DNA from 3 places in the Enterococcus sp. AMC1086 genome. Region 3 is predicted to be linked to each of the others. Evidence: riboswitches for the same ligand, from Rfam matches in the RefSeq annotation. Region 3 holds a riboswitch; each other region holds the start of a gene.
The links. A riboswitch is a leader RNA that binds a small molecule or an ion and turns the genes downstream of it on or off. The one in region 3 is predicted to bind magnesium.

Region 1 (6,078 bases), 700 kb from region 3:
AAACGGATGTAGCCTTACGAAAAGCATTATCTGAAAATATCAAAGGGGCCACACAAATCATTGTCGCGCAAAAAATTTCTACGATTCTTCATGCGGATAACATTATCGTATTGGACGAAGGTCGTATCGTCGATCACGGAACACACGAAGAATTAATGAAGTCATCAACTGTCTATCAAGAAATTGCCCAATCACAATTGAGCAATGCTGAATTAGGCATAGAAGAAGCTGAGTAGGGGGGAGCAAATATAATGGCAGAACAACAACAAAATCGCCCACGTGGCGGTCGCGGCGGCGGTCCTGGACAAATTGCTCCAGTGGAAAAAGCCAAAGATTTTAAAGGAACATTAAAAAAATTAGTCTCTTATATTGGTGCATATAAAATTCCTGTTTTCTTTGTAATGATTTTTGCAATTGCTTCAACCGTCTTTAATATTTGGGGTCCAAAAATCTTATCACAAGCGATCACAGAATTATTCAATGGATTAATCAAAAAGTATCAAGGAACTGGCGGCATCGACTTTAGTAAAATAGGTGGGATCTTACTATTTATGCTAGGGCTTTACCTAGTCGCATCAGCTTTTGGAATTCTGCAAGGCTGGATCATGTCGACGATTTCACAAAAAATCACCTATCGAATGCGTAAAGAAATCTCTGAGAAGATCAACCGCATGCCAATGAATTACTTTGAGAGCCGTACAACAGGTGAAGTCTTATCCCGTATCACAAATGATGTGGATACATTGGGTCAATCACTAAACCAATCGATCACACAACTGATCACCTCCGTTTTCACTATTATTGGAGTCATTATAATGATGCTTTCCATTTCTGTGAAAATGACAGGTATTGCGATTTTGATTGTACCAATTTCAATGCTCTTAATTATGATCGTTGTAAAAAATTCACAGAAATACTTTAAAACACAACAAGAATATCTTGGTGTAATCAATGGTAAGGTCGAAGAAACAATCGGTGGCTATAACATCGTGCGTCTATTCAATGATGAAGAAAACTCTCTTAATGAGTTTAAAAAACAAAATGATGTCTTATTCAAATCAGCTTGGAAATCTCAATTTCTATCTGGTTTGATGCAACCGATCATGAACTTTGTAGGTAACCTTGGTTATGTTGCGGTAGCGATTCTTGGTGGGATCTTAGCGTATAACGGCACGATCACAGTTGGGGACATCCAAGCGTTTATTCAATATGTTCGAAACCTAACACAACCTATTGCTCAATTAGCTCAAGTATCTAACTTGCTTCAATCAATGGCTGCAGCAGCAGAACGTGTTTTTGAATTTCTTGAAGAAGATGAAGAGGATCAAACTGTTCCAAATCCAGTCAAAATCGATAAAGCAAAAGGAATGGTTGACTTTGAACATGTTCGTTTTGGTTACACACCTGATAAAATCATCATCAATGATTTTAGTTCACATGTCGATCCAGGCCAAACAGTTGCAATCGTTGGACCAACTGGAGCTGGTAAAACAACAATGGTTAAATTATTGATGCGTTTTTACGACGTGACTTCTGGTGCAATCAAAATCGATGGACACAATATCAAAGACTTTAACCGTGCAGATTTGCGTAAAAATATTGGGATGGTATTACAAGATACTTGGCTATTTAAAGGAACCATTATGGAAAACCTACGTTATGGTCGTTTAGATGCAACAGATGAAGAAGTTTATGAAGCGGCCAAAGCTGCACACGTTCATCACTTCATCCAAACATTGCCTGGCGGCTATGACATGGAGTTGAATGAAGAATCTTCAAATATTTCTCAAGGTCAAAAACAACTCTTGACCATTGCTCGTGCAATTTTAGCTGACAAACCGATCTTGATACTTGATGAAGCAACATCCTCTGTTGATACAAGAACAGAAGGACTGATTCAAGGTGCGATGAATAACTTAATGGCTGGTCGTACATCATTCGTTATCGCGCATCGTTTATCAACGATCAAAGATGCAGATAAAATTCTTTACATGCAAGACGGTGATATTAAAGAACAAGGAACACATGAAGAATTACTTGCTCAAGATGGCTACTACGCATCACTTTATAACTCACAGTTTGAAGAGGTAGATGAGTAAAATATAGTTAAAAAGAAGCGACGATCAAATCTATTTTGATGTCGTTTCTTTTTATACAATAGAATGACATTTTCTAGATTCCTTTGGATTTAAATTAAGAAAAAATAAAGACGCTAAAAATAACTTGAAAAAAATTCTTTCTAACGGTATTATTTAGTAAATTAAATAGATAAATAACCTTGTTAGGTGAGGCTCCTATACAAACATAAGCTATTGCGCAGAAACGTCGAAAGACGCCAATGTGTAAAACAGGAATTGTCGAATTAAGGCTTTTCATAAAATAGCTAAGAATTTTCTTTACGTTGTATAGTGCTAAAACTCAGACGATGAGATTGATTGAAAGTCAAACGTCTTAGGAAAAAAATGTTTGGCTTTTTTCTTTTGGTAAATATAGAATTGATTTACTAATTGTGTAACGTCTTATTATCTGCTTGTGTTTTCAAGAGTGTAGTTTGACGAAAAAAACGCTGGACTCATGCTTTTATTTGCAAGGCAAGTGAGTTACAGCGTTTTTTATTAGCGTTGTAAATACTGACTTTGAGCTAACAATGTTATTTAATATAAGAATGAAGGGATTTATGACATGTATACGTTGAAAGAAAAAAAAATTACCCCTGCTATTTTGAGTATCTTACTATTTTCAGCATTGACCTTTTTAGTTGTTCAGAATGTTCCATGGTTTAATCAATTAGATGCGGCAATCTATCAATTTAATTGGAAACCAAATGAGACAATGACAAACATTGTAAATTTATTCGCTAAAACTGCGACAATCGGGCCAATTTTTATTGTAAGCTTGATTGTAGCGTTTACTCTTTGGCGAAAAAAGAAAACATTACTGGCGTTTTGGATGATCAGCAATGTTTTCGTGGTGAGTGCATTTGGATTTATATTTAAACATCTGGTGGCTCGACCAAGACCTAATGTGAATCAATTAGCAGAAAGAACCTCTTATAGTTTTCCTAGTGGTCATTCGCTTTTAGCTATGTGTTTGGCATGTTCAATTATTTTAATTGCACAAACGATTTATCCAAAGCAATACAAAAAGATAAAGATTGCCTTGATCGTTTATGTGCTTTTGATTGGATTAAGTCGAATTTATTTAAGAGTTCATTATCCAAGCGATGTGATTGCAGGTTTTTCATTAAGCTTTGCATGGGTGAATCTTTCCTATATTTGTCTTTATAAGTTTTATATCAACAGAGAATTTTCGACATCAGATGCTAAAAAAAGATTTATACAAAGAACGATTTTAGGTGTTCTGACATTCGTGTTACTTATCGTTGCTGGAGCTTCTGCCTATGGAGCTTCCGTATTTAAAAATGTTCAAAAAACAGCCGATAAAATATACCAACCACTGAACCGAGAAACCAAACCTGTAAAACTCGGAAATAGTGAACCTGTTAGTTTTTTACTACTAGGTATCGCAAATGATTCAAAGCGTAAAACGGATTTTCGGGCCAATACGATTATGGTTGTGACCGTCAATGATCAATTAAAAAAGACGACAATTACAAGCATCCCCAGAGACGCATATGTAGAGATTGTTGGAAAAGAGGGTGTGTATGATAAAATCAATCATGCGCATTCATTTGGCGGTGATGAAATGATGATCGATACGGTCGAGCATTATTTAGATATCCCGATCAATCATTATTTCGTTATCAACATGGATGGTTTAGCTGCATTGAGTGATGCTGTTGGTGGTGTCACAGTGAATAATGATTTTGAGTTTGACGCAGAAGGAATTCATTATCCACAAGGAGAACAACATTTGGGTGGCTGGGAAACATTACAGTATGCAAGAATGCGCTATGAAGATCCCTTAGGTGATTATGGCAGACAAAAGAGACAGCGGGAAGTAACGATTCAGTTGACGAAAGAATTGATGTCAATGAAGAGTGTTTTTCGTTACCAAGAGTTATTGGATGTCATTGGTGACAATGGACAAACAGATATGACATTGGATCAAATGATGTTATTGATGAAAAATTATCAAAAAGCCCTAGACAACATCGAAAGTTACCAAATGCAAGGGGAAGGTTTTACAGGAGATGGGTATACTGGTGAAGAAGGTATTTCTTATCAAAGCATTCCAGAAGAAGAAAAAGAAAAAGTTATAAAACAATTAAAAACACAATTGAATTTAGAGTAATTCCCTATAGGAATGGAACGTATTCAACTTCGGATTGTCAAATGACTTTCACTTTTGATATAATTTGACATATAGAAGTGGAGGAATGTAAGTATGATAAAAATAGCGATTATCGGGTACGGGAACCTGGGACGTGGCGTTGAACTATCTATAAAACAAAATAAAGATATGGAATTAGTCGGCATCTTTACAAGAAGAGCTCCTGAAACAGTCCAAACACAAGGAGGTCAAGCGTTTACTATGGACCAACTCAAAGATAAAAAAGCTGAGATCGATGTCTGTATATTGTGTGGGGGATCAGCAACTGATTTACCGATCCAAACCCCTGAATGGACGCAGTTATTTAATACTGTTGATAGTTTTGATACACATGCTAAAATACCTGAACATTTTGCAAAAATAGATCAAGTGGCTAAAGAAAATCAAACAACCTCAATTATCTCAACTGGTTGGGACCCAGGGTTATTCAGTTTGAATCGCTTATACGCACAAAGTATTTTGCCGGTTGGACAGACGAGTACTTTTTGGGGAAAAGGCGTTAGCCAAGGACATTCTGATGCATTAAGACGAATAAAAGGCGTAGCAGATGCTGTTCAATATACGATTCCAAATAGTGAAGTCATCGAAAAATTGAAATCGGGTGAACAACTAAATTTGACAACTCGAGATAAACATAGTAGAGAATGTTTTGTTGTACTTGAAACAGGCGCAGTTGAAGAAAAGATCTATGAGGAAATTGTTTCGATGCCTAACTATTTTGCTGATTATGATACTGAGGTTCATTTTATTTCAAAAGATGAGCTAGATCGTGATCACAAGACCATGCCGCATGGGGGAACAGTTTTGCATACTGGGCGAACGAATGAAAAGACGAAACAAGTGATTGAGTATAATTTACAACTTGAAAGTAATCCTGAATTCACCGCAAGTGTACTGGTAGCTTATGCTAGAGCGTGTGTTCGTTTGTCTAAGGAAAAACAATTTGGTGCTTATACAGTTTTTGATATTGCGCCTAAGTACCTCTCTAATCAGACAGATGAGGAATTAAGAAGAGAACTATTATAAGTCTAAAAGATAAAAAAGAATGGCAAAGCAAAACCTAATAAGTTTTGTTTTACTATTCTTTTTTTTTATTTCGTATCATGCGACAGGATGTGAAAGAATAACAAGCTCATTATCCTCTATACTAAGAATATGAAGTTAGTATAGCCGTTATCAATGTATAAAAAAGAAAGGACAGACATATGGCTTGGATCAAATACGGTAAGATTGGTTCTTTTATTCTTGGAATGAGCTTTATTGGACTAGCCATATTTACTTTTGAAAACCCAGTAACCGTTTTAAGACTACTCGTTATATTCTTTTCAATCGTCCTCATTCTAAAAGGAATATTTGAACTTTATTCAGATAAAAATATGAAACAATGGAGTGGTTATTATTCCAATTTGATTGCGTTGATCGGAATCATTGATCTTTTAATTGGTACCTTCTTTTTTTCTCATTTGACACTGGGAATGTTTGTACTACCATTTGCCTTTGCTACTTGGTTGATTCTTTTTTTTAGCATACGTTGCTTTAGAATAGTTGAGGCAAAAGAGTTAAACACTGTTTATCGAAACTCCTTATTCGTAGTAAATAGCTTAGGGATAATTATCGGCTTTCTTTTTTTATTTAATCCTACAATCTCAGCCTTGACACTTATCTTTTGGATTGGGATTAGTTTTTTATTATTTGGAATAACCAGATTGAAATATGCAATGAACAAAAATTAAAATGCGCCAAATTGAAAGGAGTATCAAAACCATGCTATATAATGAAAATAAA
Region 2 (6,078 bases), 660 kb from region 3:
TCATAGAATTACCTCCTAAATTTAAAAGCTGTGTAGATCCAATCAGTTCCGACTGGAAAACAGAAAACTGTAGCATTTTTATTCACGTTGTATTTTTATCTTTTTTCTGAGGAACTAGCCTACAGAGCTAAATATTGTGAAAGAATTACGGCTTCATTTGATTTTGATTTTGATTTTGATTTAAAAACAGCTCGTAAATCTCACTTATATAAATAGTATCGTTAATTTATCAAAAAAACAGTACGTCTTTTGTACTATTTTTTTAAGGTCTAAAGTTTGATCATTATTGACCTTATAAATTTATTATACTCCTTTGGTCAGTAAAGGTCAATAAATAAACGCATTTTTTTGACGAAATTTCTCATCTAATTTTATGATAACGCAATGAGCTATTTAAGCAAAAGATAAGCTGTTAGATAGACAAAAAAGATTGAGCGCCACTTTTAGTGAGACTCAATCTTTTAATTGATTTTATAGTAATTCTCCAAATCGTTTTACATAGAATTTTTTTACGATCATTACCAAGAATAAATATAAAAATACTGTCAATCCTAACCAAGCAAAATAGTTTAGAGGTAGTTCAGCCAAACCTAAGCTTTGACCAAAACTTGTAAATGGTAAAACTGTACCAACTGCGATCCCTAACGATGTGATGGTCGTCAAAATAAAGGATGCTCGACTTTGTAAAAATGGAATTTTAGGCGTCCGCAACGTATGAATCACCAAAGTTTGTGACCAAAGTGATTCTATAAACCAGCCTGCGTGAAAAATCGCAATGAAAGCAGCTTGTTGTTCCGGTCCCAGATCATGATAATTTCCGCCTACCAATTGAGGACAAATAACAAAGTACATTAATAAATAGGTGGTAATATCAAAGACTGAACTAGTCGGTCCTAACCACTTCATAAACGAACCTATTTTTGAAGCATCCCATTTCTTGGGCTGTTCCAAATACTCATCGTCTACATGATCCCACGGTATCGACATACATGAAATATCATAAATCAAATTCAAAAAGAGTAATTGCAGTGGTAACATTGGCAAAAACGGTAAAAAGATACTCGCAACAACAACTGAAAACATATTACCAAAATTAGAACTTGCCGTCATTTTGACATACTTCATGACATTTCCAAAAGTCGTTCTACCAGCTAATAATCCACGCTCCAACACCATTAAGTCTTTTTCTAATAAAATAACATCGGCAGATTCTTTTGCGATATCGACTGCTGTATCAACAGAAATACCAACATCGGCTTCTTTCATTGCTGGTGCATCATTGATTCCGTCTCCCATAAACCCAACAGTATGCCCAGCCTCTCTTAAAACTTGAACGATGCGCGTTTTTTGTTGAGGAGTCAGCTTCACGAAAATATTGTATTTTTCTGCAATGATCTTCAGTTCAAAATCATTCATTCGCGCGATTTCATTTCCTGTGATCAATTCTTCATTCGCTAATCCTACTTGTTTGCAAACTGATTTTGTCACTAAAGCATTATCTCCTGTCAATACTTTGACATCCACACCATGATTTTTTAATGCTTCTAACGCCGCTTTGGTTGTCTCTTTTGGTGGATCAAGAAACGCAAGATACCCAATCAAAACCATTTCATTTTCATCTGAAACAGAAAACTCATCAATTGTAGCCGGATTTGTTTTTTGAGATACAGCTAATACACGTAAACCATCTTCGTTTAATTCTTCAACGGTTTTCAAAATTTCTTTTTTAAGGTTTTCCGTTAAGAGGGTAACTGTTCCTTGATAGTCGACATACTTGGAAATTTCCAACATCTCTTCTACCGCACCTTTTGTGATCATTTGCGTTTTACCAGATTCGTCTTCAATCACAACACTCATGCGACGTCGCTTAAAATCAAAAGGAATTTCATCTACTTTTGTGTACTTAGAAGGATCAATCGACAATTCCGATTTGGCTGCATCAATAATCGCTACATCCATTAAATTTTTCAAGCCCGTTTGATAATAACTATTGAAAAAGGCATGGCGCAATACTCGGCTATCTTCTTTGCCATCGCAGTCTAAATGATACTCTAGGATAATTTTGTCTTGCGTCAATGTTCCTGTCTTATCTGTACATAAAATATCGATTGCACCAAAATTTTGAATTGCATTTAAATTTTTGATGATCGTTCCTTTTTTGGCCATGCTTGAAGCACCTTTGACAAGATTTGTCGTTACGATCATCGGAAGCATTTCAGGTGTCAAACCGACAGCGACAGATAAACCGAAAAGAAATGCTTCAAACCAGTCACCTTTCGTCAAACCATTGATCAAAAATACTGCTGGCGCCATTACCAACATAAATCGAATCAACAACCAAGACGTTTTGCTGATGCCGACATCAAAATTTGTTTGAGGATTTTTATCAGATACATCTTGGGCTACTTTTCCAAAAAGTGTATCATCTCCCACAGAAATAACGATTCCTTCTGCACTACCGCTGATTACATTACTACCCATGAACACAATATTTTCGTATTCAGTTTCTGCACTATTCGTATTCAATTTGTAGTCAGCTCTTTTTTCAACTGGGTAACTTTCACCTGTCATGGCAGATTGAGAAACAAACAAATCTTTTGTTTTAGTTAAACGAATATCAGCTGGAATCATATCACCTGCAGATAATTTTATAATATCTCCACAAACCACTTCTTCGATTGGAAGTTCAAGTTGTTTTTTTCTACGAACAACAGTTGCTGTTATTTGCACCATGTTATTTAATTTTTCTGCTGCTTGATTTGATTTGACTGATTGAAATAACGTCATGGTACCACTGATCAAAACCATTGCTATAATGATCATTACACCGACAAGGTCACGATCAGCAGGTGGGGCAATGACATAATCTGTTACAAACGAGATAATAGCTAAAGCAATCAAAACAATCGTAAATGGTGTAAAATAAGCTTTTATTATTTCAACGAATAACGGTGTTTTTTTACCGTAAGTGATGGTATTTTCGCCAAATGTCTCTCTTGATAATATTGCTTGCTGATTCGTCAATCCTACTTTTGAAGATTTAAAAAATGTCAATATATTTTCTACCGAGTTTCGTGCAAAATACTCATATGATTGGTTATTTTTTCTATTTAATACTACTTTTTTATCCATATAATTCTCCTTCTTTCCAAAACGCTTATCGAAGAAATTTCAAGTGTTTGATACGAGAATTCGTCATCTGAAATTTCATGATTTTTATCTATTTTAGGAATCGGACTGATGGAAAAAGAGAATCTGTTACAGGAGAATCTTGCTTGTTTGCCTTAGAAACAAATAGACAATAATAAACATATTTTCTTCAACAGATTTCTTTTTGCATAAGTCCTTGAACATCTGACTACTGTCATCCATTTGTTTCCATCTCCTTTAGCATTATATTTTTGATGATTTCAACCTTTCGTCGGTCATTTTGGGTATAAATTATTTTCTCAAATCTTTTTAAGACCACTTGTCCCTCCGAATATGCATAGCCAATGCTTTGATACCCTAAATGAGTATAAAATCCCCAAGCTTGTTTACGGCCGGTTAAAAATACTGATTGAAAATTCATAAGATCCGCGATTTTTTCTGCAAATTCAAGTAATTGTTTTCCGATACCAAATCCTTGATACTGATCATCTATCGCCACTTGTTTAATTTGCGCTATTGCCTTGCTGCTTTTAAAAAGAAGTAAGGTTCCTACAACTTTTCCATCAATCAATGCAGCCATATGGATATCCTGCTCTTCATTTACAGGTAATTCTTTGATCCATTCTTTCCCCGCGCTCGTTTTGAGGAACTTATTTCTTAATAAAATTCCTTTCCAATATTCTTCACTGTTCCAATCGATAATTTTGACAGTCACTGTTTTACCATGATAATTCCTCCGTTCTTTTAATTGCTCATTTGATTAATTTCTATGACTTCTGATAGTTGGGATAATTCGGAAATAATTGTATTCACTGCGAGCGTCCCATTTCTTGCAGCTTCGATTTCTAAAAATAGCCTTACTTTTTTACCAGCCAAATCAGTACAAGAAAATTTTGTAAAGGTTAGGCAATAGTTATCCAATAACTGAATAATTTCTGTTCTAAGCATTACTTCACTTGTATTACTAGTAATCACTGATAGGTAATGAATCGAATCGGCTTGTTCTTCTTGTCTTTGAACAGTTAAGTCATCCATTTTGAACGATAGGTTTCTTAATAAAATATTGACTAACATTAAAACAATAGAACAGATCACCCCTTCGATCACAAATCCTGCGCCAATCAAACTTCCGACTGCTGCGGAACACCATAAAGTTGCTGCAGTATTGATCCCAGTCACACTAAATCCTTCTCGTAAAATCACACCCCCAGCAAGAAAACCTATACCACTTACGACTTGAGCCGCAATTCGCGTCGGACTGCTGTCATCTTGAATTAAACCGGATAATGAAACGAATTGACTTGAGCCAAACGTTACTAACGTCATTGTTCTCATTCCAGCTAGTTTTTTTCGCCACTGTCTTTCTACGCCAATGATCATTCCAGCAAATATACTAGCGATAATATTGATTAAAAATTCATTGGTTTGCTCCTTCCCTAGATTTGTTTATCGGTGATTGGTTTTTCGCGGACATATTACTTTTTAGCAAGTACCGTTCATCCTCTACTCTGCTTTTCCAACAGTCGTAGTGATTTAAAGCAAAAAACCTTCCGCCAAAAACTCAGCGGAAGGTCATAAATAAGCGCACAAAAAAAAGCCTGTATGATCTAGTCGTTGAGTTTTGGCACTATACAACGTAAAAAGCAGAGCTTTTAGCTACCTTATGAAAAGCCTTGTAATCGACAATCCCTGTTCTACCCATTGGCATCTCTCGATGTTTTTGGGCAGTAGCCTGTGTTTGTATAGGAGCCTCACCTAACAAATCTATTTAATTAACTTACAGATGAAACTATACCACCGTTTTAAAACAAATGTCAATAGCATTTTATTCATTTTTCTAACAAAAATAAAATAACCAATGTTACAAACGTGCAGCTGCACTATTTATCAACATTGATTATTTTTTAAATTTATTATTTTTTTTCGACATTCACGACTGAATTTCCAGCGACTTGAGGTGGAATCGACATCGTCATCGCAGGTAAGCCAGCTAAAGTAAATTGAATAGTATCCCCAGCTTTAAACTCACTTTCTGTGAGGCCATCAGCCAATTGTTCCTTTGGTACATTTAAAATAACGCCATCATTTTTCATCATATTAATTATTTTTTCTGGGTCTTCAACCACTTCGACGTCTTTTAAAACGAATCGAATCGATTTGTCCACCGTTTCATTTTTCGTAGCATCTTCAACTAAAACTGCGGTAAATATTGATTGCGTTTCGTCTTTGTCTTTAGTATTCAGCGTTTCATCAATCACTTGATCTTTTTGGCTGCTCATTGCTGTTTCTTCACTTCCTTTTGACAAATCTTTTTTATTTTGTGCGCAAGCTCCTAAAGAAATCAGCGTAAATACAGTTAAAACTGCTATTGCGATTTTTTTCATGTTACGTCCTCCAAAAATTGATACTTTATTATAAGCGATAGAATCTACAATCGTCCATCCTCATCATGTATACTTAATAAAAATAAAAAAAATGAAAGGCTAGGACATAGCTCTACGAGTTAGGTCCTAGCCTTAAAAAATCTGAATAAACGGTGGGAACAGAAGTAAAAACTTCGGAAATAAGAGTTAAACACTTCTGTTCCAACCTCACTAAAAACCTGGAGAGAGGATAATCAGTAATATTCCTCTATCCATTTCTTCGATCGTTTCCAGACATTGTAATTTCTTGTGCTAAATATCGAATACGTTCCATGATTCGACGCGCTTTTAAAGGTTCTTGCTCACCTCGTTGAGTCACGGATAAATGTTTTTCTAGGTCTTTTAAATCAAGATTTGATGAAAAGAAGGTCACTAATTGCTCTTGCATTCGATATTGTAAAATAACACTTAACACATCATCGCGAATCCATGAAGTCATCGATTCTGCACCAAGATCATCGATCATCAAAACGGGTGATTTCTTGACAGCATCAAGTTTTGGACC
Region 3 (6,078 bases):
TGAAAAAAATCAGGTCAGCGAAACGTTATTCTTTATTACGAAAGGCGAACAATATCATGTTGCAGTCGCAGCAGCTTCAATCATCAGCCGGGCAGCCTTTTTAGAAGAATTAGATAAAGAATCTGCAGAATTGGGCATGAAAGTACCGTCTGGTGCAGGAGCGACTTCTGACATGGTAGCCGCTAAAGTAATCGCTAAAGGTGGATTGGACTTACTAAGCAAATATGTAAAACTTCATTTTGCCAATACAGAAAAAGCGAAAAAAATTGCTGCAAAATAATAAAAAAGAAGATGTTACGAGACGCTTTGATTTTTTCCAGCTTCGAATTTCAAATTAAAAGACGATATAAAAGTGCTTAGTTCTTTCTTATTTTTGAGAGCTAAGCACTTTTTTGTCTACCTGTTTTTTATTATTCAGCTTCTTGAATTTCTTTAGCTAAATCAGTATAATCGATTGCTGCATGAATAAACGTGTCATCGTTTTCAGGAAAATGTTGCATCAATGTGTCCATCGGCTCGATTTCGATCGTTCCTTTTTCTAATTCAAATGCTATCAAATGACCCCCGAATGTTTGCTCATCGTCTATAAAGTGCAGATGAAAATCTGCTGCTGCAACGCCTTGAAACAACTCTGGCGTGAAAAAACCAACGATAGTTCCTGTACTATTTTTTTTACTAAATTCAGGTTGTTCCTTAGATGCTTCAACTAATCTTTTATATGGTTTTTCTTGTTTAGCCATTGCTCGAATACAGACGTTTTTAAACAGCCCGTGTATTTTGATTGCGTGAAAAAGATTTTCACTTTTCAAGTGTTTACGAATCAGCTTAATGATTTGTGCGCTATTTGCTTCACTAGTCACAGGTATAGAAAAAGATGGTCTAAACATTGTCACTGCGGCATATGGGGTCTTTTGTTTCTCATCTAGATCGATCAAAGCCCCATCTTCTCTTCCTTGATAGGCTTTTCCATTTAAAATGATCAATTCTCCATCTAAATCTGATAAAGTACCAATCCCAAAATCCCCTTTTTTTAAAATGTTAGCGATTGTCTCAGTCCCATCCATCAAACCTGCCATTAATGCACCCAACGTTCCATGCTGATATAAGACTGCTTCTTCTGTCATTGTTATCCCCTTTCTAGTAAAACTGATCTTGTAAAATCGTTTTATAAGCATTTCACTCTCTTTTTAATCGATTGAGATTACAATCATAGTTAAAATTTCTGCATATCTCACAAAATCGGCTGGCAAAAATTCATATCAGAAATACGATGCTTCAGTACTTAGTAAATTTATCTCTATTCGCTTCAAAAATGTAACTAGATTGACCATTTATCAACTTTTTTCACCATAATTCCAGCACCTTTTCTGCTTTTTTCCACGTTGTGTCACATTCATTTTGAAAACAGATTACAATACGTTTCATCACCCACAAAAATAGAATATTCGTAAAAAATTTAAATAAAAATTCTATCTTTTTGATACAGTTTTCAAATCTGTATTATTTTTTATTATAGCACGCCTACTATTTTTTTGTTTACTCATTTGTCTGACAGCCATAAGCGAAGATTTAGTTGAAACAATCGTCCCACTATTCTTCATTTCTATTAACTTTTTTCTTTATATTTAAGAAAGAGTAAAGAATATAGATAGATGTATTTTTTTGGCATATTCCCTTTTTGTAGCGTGAAACCTCTAGACGATGGGATTTCTAGTTTAAAATAAAAAAAATCATTATAAAAAAAGCATATTATAAAAAAATTAATATTTATCTCATTGACTTCACTAGAGATATTTACTATATTTAAGACGATCTGAATAACTTGTTAGGTGAGGCTCCTATGGAAACACAGGCTACTGCTCAAAAATGTCGAAAGACAGGAATGGGTAGGACAGGAATTGTCGAATTAAGGCTTTTCACAAAGTAGCTAAAAGCTCTGCTTTTTACGTTTCATAGTGCTAAAACTCAACGATGAGAATGATAAAAGGCTCTTTTTTGTGCTGAAATCAATCCCCTTCGCTGAGTTATTCTAAGCGGAGGGTTTTTGTTTTTGTAAATAATGTTGACAGGATTTTTACTCTTTAAAGGCGGAGAGACAAATCAAAGAAGGACTGTTTTCTTCATTTTATTTTATCGATCGTGAAGATTCTTCTTTTATTTGGTGCATGTTGTTATCCATTATTTTTTAGTCAAAATACCCTTTTTATCCCCCATCTAAATCAATTCCTAATGCCAAGCTTTATTTGATGATCAATTAAAATGATTAGCGAGGAATAAAAATGAAAACAGGAATGAAATTTTTAGTTTGTATACTTCTTTTGGTTCTCTTGATTATTATAGGAGTCGGCAGTTATACAGCAATCAGCTTTCATAATGGGAAAAAAATGGCTCAATCACAGGTAAACAAGAACAAGAATAATGATTTTTCTGGTGATCAGCAGACGAATATGAAAGAAATCACGATTATGATCATAGGTGATGACGGTCGAGAAGATGATGAAGATGGGGGACGCGCTGATACCTTAATGGTCGCCCACTATAACAGTGAAACAAAGCAACCCAAATTAATATCAATTATGAGAGATTCTTATGTTTCAATACCGGGACATGGTTTAGAAAAAATCAATGCAGCCTATGCATATGGTGGAGCAGAATTAACGAGAAAAGTGCTTAATGACTCGTTTGGATTACCAATCAATTATTATATTTCAGCTGATTTTAATAATTTTATCCAACTGATCAATGAACTGTATCCAAAAGGCGTTGAAATCGATGCAGAAAAAGAGATCAATTTAGACAATGTCGATATAAAAAAAGGCAAGCAAATCATGGATGGCAACACATTGTTACAATATGCTCGTTTTCGAATGGACGAAGAGGGCGATTTTGGTCGCGTAAGAAGACAGCAACAAGTCATGGATGCTTTGGCTAAACAGTCCAAAGATGCTTTACCTCTCACACAGCTGCCAAAAATTGCTGGTGAAGCTGTTGGCTATTTGGATACAAATATACCCACTAATGTGCTTATAGACTTAGCAAAAGATTTTCTTAAAGGGAATGTAAAAAATCTTGAAACATTATCTGTACCAGTTAAAGGGAGCTGGGCATTTAATGACTACACTGATGCTGGAAGTGTATTGGAAGTCGATGAGAAACTGAATGAAGAAGCGATTCATAAATTCTTGAATGATGGAGAAAGTCAATGAAACAAGTAAAGAGATTATCCAAACTTCATTACTTAGATTTTTATATTTTAATCCCTTATTTTATCTTATGTATCGTAGGCATATTAATGGTCTATAGTTCCAGCTCTTACCAATTATTAGACAGTGATCTTGGAACTTCTAGTAAAGCAATCAAACAAATGATCTCTTTTATTTTTAGTTTAGTTTGCATGAGTATTGTGTATCGAATTAATTTGTCTGTTCTTCGTAAACCTAAAATCATGTATTTTATATTGGCCCTTACTTTCCTTTCCATCATTGCCTTGCCGTTCATTGGAACGACAGTTGGTGGCGCAAAACGTTGGATCAACTTAGGCGTACTTTTATTTCAACCTTCTGAGTTAGTTCCTTTAGTCATGATTTTATACTTGGCTGCAAACTTATCAAAAAATGATACCTTGGTTCCCTTTACGTTTAAAGACCATAAGCGATCGCTATTAGTCTCACTTTGCTTTATCCTTTTTGTCGCATTACAACCAAATATCGCAGGCGCTTCAATGATTTTCATACTTGTACTAGCCTTATTTTTATTTAGCGGTCTGTCTCCATTATTTACGTCACTGGCTTTAGTTGGCTTCATTGCGGCGAAACGGTTAGGAACTGTTCTTTTATTGTCGATTCCCACTAATTGGATGCCTCAAAAATTCAGCTATTTGGTGACAAGATTCGAAGTAATGCAAAATCCTTTCATCGACCCAACAGGGAAAGGATTCCAAACATCAAATGCTTACTATGCAATGCATAATGGCGGTTTTTGGGGATTAGGATTAGGAAATAGTATTCAGAAAAAAGGATTTCTTCCTGCCGCTGATACAGATTTCATCTTTGCAATTTGTATAGAAGAATTAGGATTGATTCTTTCTATCGGTATCTTATTTGCCGTTTTCTTTATTGTTGCTCGTTTATTCTTACTTGCAATAAAATCAAAAAATCTTTACTACTCTTATCTCTACCTCGGTTGTGGTATGTTGCTTTTACTTCAAGTATCTGTAAATGTGGGCAGCCTGTTGGGTTACATTCCGATGACTGGACTTACCTTCCCTTTCATCAGCTATGGAGGTTCTAGTTTGTTAATACTAAGTATTACTTTAGGCATCGCTCTTAATGCACGCGCAACTGAGATCAGAGAAACTTATGAGCCGCAAGGAGGGATTTCATGAGAAAAGCATTACCTGCAAAAAGTGAACCAGTAAACTATGCCCTCCTCTTACCTGTTTTTCTTTTGATAATTATAGGATTTGTTGCACAGTATGGTGCTTTTCATGCTGATCCTGCTGTAGAATCCGTTATGCCTTTATTGAAAAAACAATTTTTATGGACTCTTTTAGGATTAGCGACAATGTTCACCACGATGTTTATTCCTATAAAATATTTATGGAAATTTACGCCAACGCTATATGGTTTATCCCTTTTTTTGATGGGATTACTGGTAAAATTTCACGATCCCGTTATGGCGGCTGCTACAGGAACAAAACGTTGGATTCGGCTGGGACCATTTTCATTTCAACCCTCTGAATTTATGAAACTTGGCTATATTTTGATGTTGGCCTATATTGTCACAAGAAGAAGACAACGCTCTGAAAGTCCATCAACTTTAAAAGAAGATTTTCGTTTATTGGGTGAATTATCCCTTGTCAGCCTTCCTGTCTTCGGATTGATGTTTTATCAAAAAGATTTTGGAACAAGTTTAGTTTTTATTTCGATTTTCCTTGGGGTAATACTTGTATCTGGCTGTTCTTGGAAAATTTTGACGGTTGGTTTCGGGACTTTAGGTGTGCTTGGCGTCAGTGGTATTTTATTGGTTTTAACAGAGCGAGGACAAAAAATACTTACCTATCTTCATTTTCAACCCTACCAATTCAATCGCATCCATGCTTGGCTTAATCCTTTTGAATATGCAGATTCGATTTCGTTTCAACAAGCAAGAGGTTTGACCGCAATCGGTTCTGGTGAAATGGTTGGACAAGGTCTGACAAATCTACAAGTCTATGTGCCTGTTCGAGAGTCAGATATGATTTTTACTGTAATTGGTGAAGCTTTCGGTTTTGTCGGGACCTGCGCATTGATTCTTTTGTTTTTTTACTTAATTTATCAAATGTTGATTTGTACATTAAATGCAAAACGTGAATTTTATGCCTATATTACGACTGGTGTGATCATGTATTTCTTGTTTCATATCCTTGAAAATATAGGGTCTAATATTGGATTGCTTCCATTGACGGGCATTCCTTTGCCTTTTATCAGTCAAGGTGGTACAGCTTATTTAGCTAATTTTATTGGCGTTGGGCTGATTCTTTCGATGTATTACCAGAAAGAAAAAGACTAGAGTATTCTTTTATTCATATTATGATCGGATTTGGACAGAAGTATTTAACCGTTAAAGTTATTAGGACTTCGCTTCTGTTCCCACCGTTTATCTGAAATCCATGTGAGTGAGATGTAACTGAAACAGTTATGTCCCACTCACATTATTTATAGAGTGAGCTTGTTATTAAAAAATTTTATAGAATAAATATATGATTAAAATGCACGTCCCCGTATTGTAAAGCTGTCAAAACTACAGCCAAAAGAACTCTTTTCTTATTTGGTCTTGTTTGCTCGATAGATGTGTAAATTAATCGAATTAATTGAAGACTATAAATAGCCAGCGCAATAAATAAAATAGCAGGAGTTTTTACTGAAAAGAAGTAATTCAAGACACAGTAACTAGCTTGTGTTATTAATCCAACATAGAGCCAGCTGATTTCTTTCGACTTTGACACTGCTAACACCCCATTTTTTAAAGTAAATTTAGCATAAAAAAAGACGATTGATTTTATAAAACACTAAACTTGATGCCTACACTAGACCGAGA

Region 1: another riboswitch for magnesium. It lies ahead of AC4BC4_RS06185 (phosphatase PAP2/LCP family protein); the one in region 3 lies ahead of AC4BC4_RS09580 (LCP family protein).
Region 2: another riboswitch for magnesium. It lies ahead of AC4BC4_RS06370 (MgtC/SapB family protein); the one in region 3 lies ahead of AC4BC4_RS09580 (LCP family protein).

The regions. Positions count from the first base shown of each region.
Region 1 covers NZ_CM177100.1:1,329,566-1,335,643, forward strand. The annotation lists gene AC4BC4_RS06175 (ABC transporter ATP-binding protein) at 1-236, shown strand, start outside; gene AC4BC4_RS06180 (ABC transporter ATP-binding protein) at 252-2,099, shown strand; M-box (ykoK) riboswitch at 2,271-2,437, shown strand; gene AC4BC4_RS06185 (phosphatase PAP2/LCP family protein) at 2,683-4,254, shown strand; gene AC4BC4_RS06190 (diaminopimelate dehydrogenase) at 4,348-5,319, shown strand; gene AC4BC4_RS06195 (HdeD family acid-resistance protein) at 5,499-6,026, shown strand; gene AC4BC4_RS06200 (hypothetical protein) at 6,058-6,078, shown strand, end outside.
Region 2 covers NZ_CM177100.1:1,371,728-1,377,805, reverse strand. The annotation lists gene clpB (ATP-dependent chaperone ClpB) at 1-4, opposite strand, end outside; gene mgtA (magnesium-translocating P-type ATPase) at 472-3,132, opposite strand; gene AC4BC4_RS06375 (GNAT family N-acetyltransferase) at 3,365-3,865, opposite strand; gene AC4BC4_RS06370 (MgtC/SapB family protein) at 3,895-4,542, opposite strand; M-box (ykoK) riboswitch at 4,750-4,920, opposite strand; gene AC4BC4_RS06365 (hypothetical protein) at 5,064-5,534, opposite strand; gene dnaI (primosomal protein DnaI) at 5,782-6,078, opposite strand, start outside.
Region 3 covers NZ_CM177100.1:2,028,143-2,034,220, forward strand. The annotation lists gene rnhC (ribonuclease HIII) at 1-280, shown strand, start outside; gene budA (acetolactate decarboxylase) at 411-1,124, opposite strand; M-box (ykoK) riboswitch at 1,815-1,984, shown strand; gene AC4BC4_RS09580 (LCP family protein) at 2,280-3,206, shown strand; gene AC4BC4_RS09585 (FtsW/RodA/SpoVE family cell cycle protein) at 3,203-4,384, shown strand; gene AC4BC4_RS09590 (FtsW/RodA/SpoVE family cell cycle protein) at 4,381-5,550, shown strand; gene AC4BC4_RS09595 (hypothetical protein) at 5,726-5,986, opposite strand.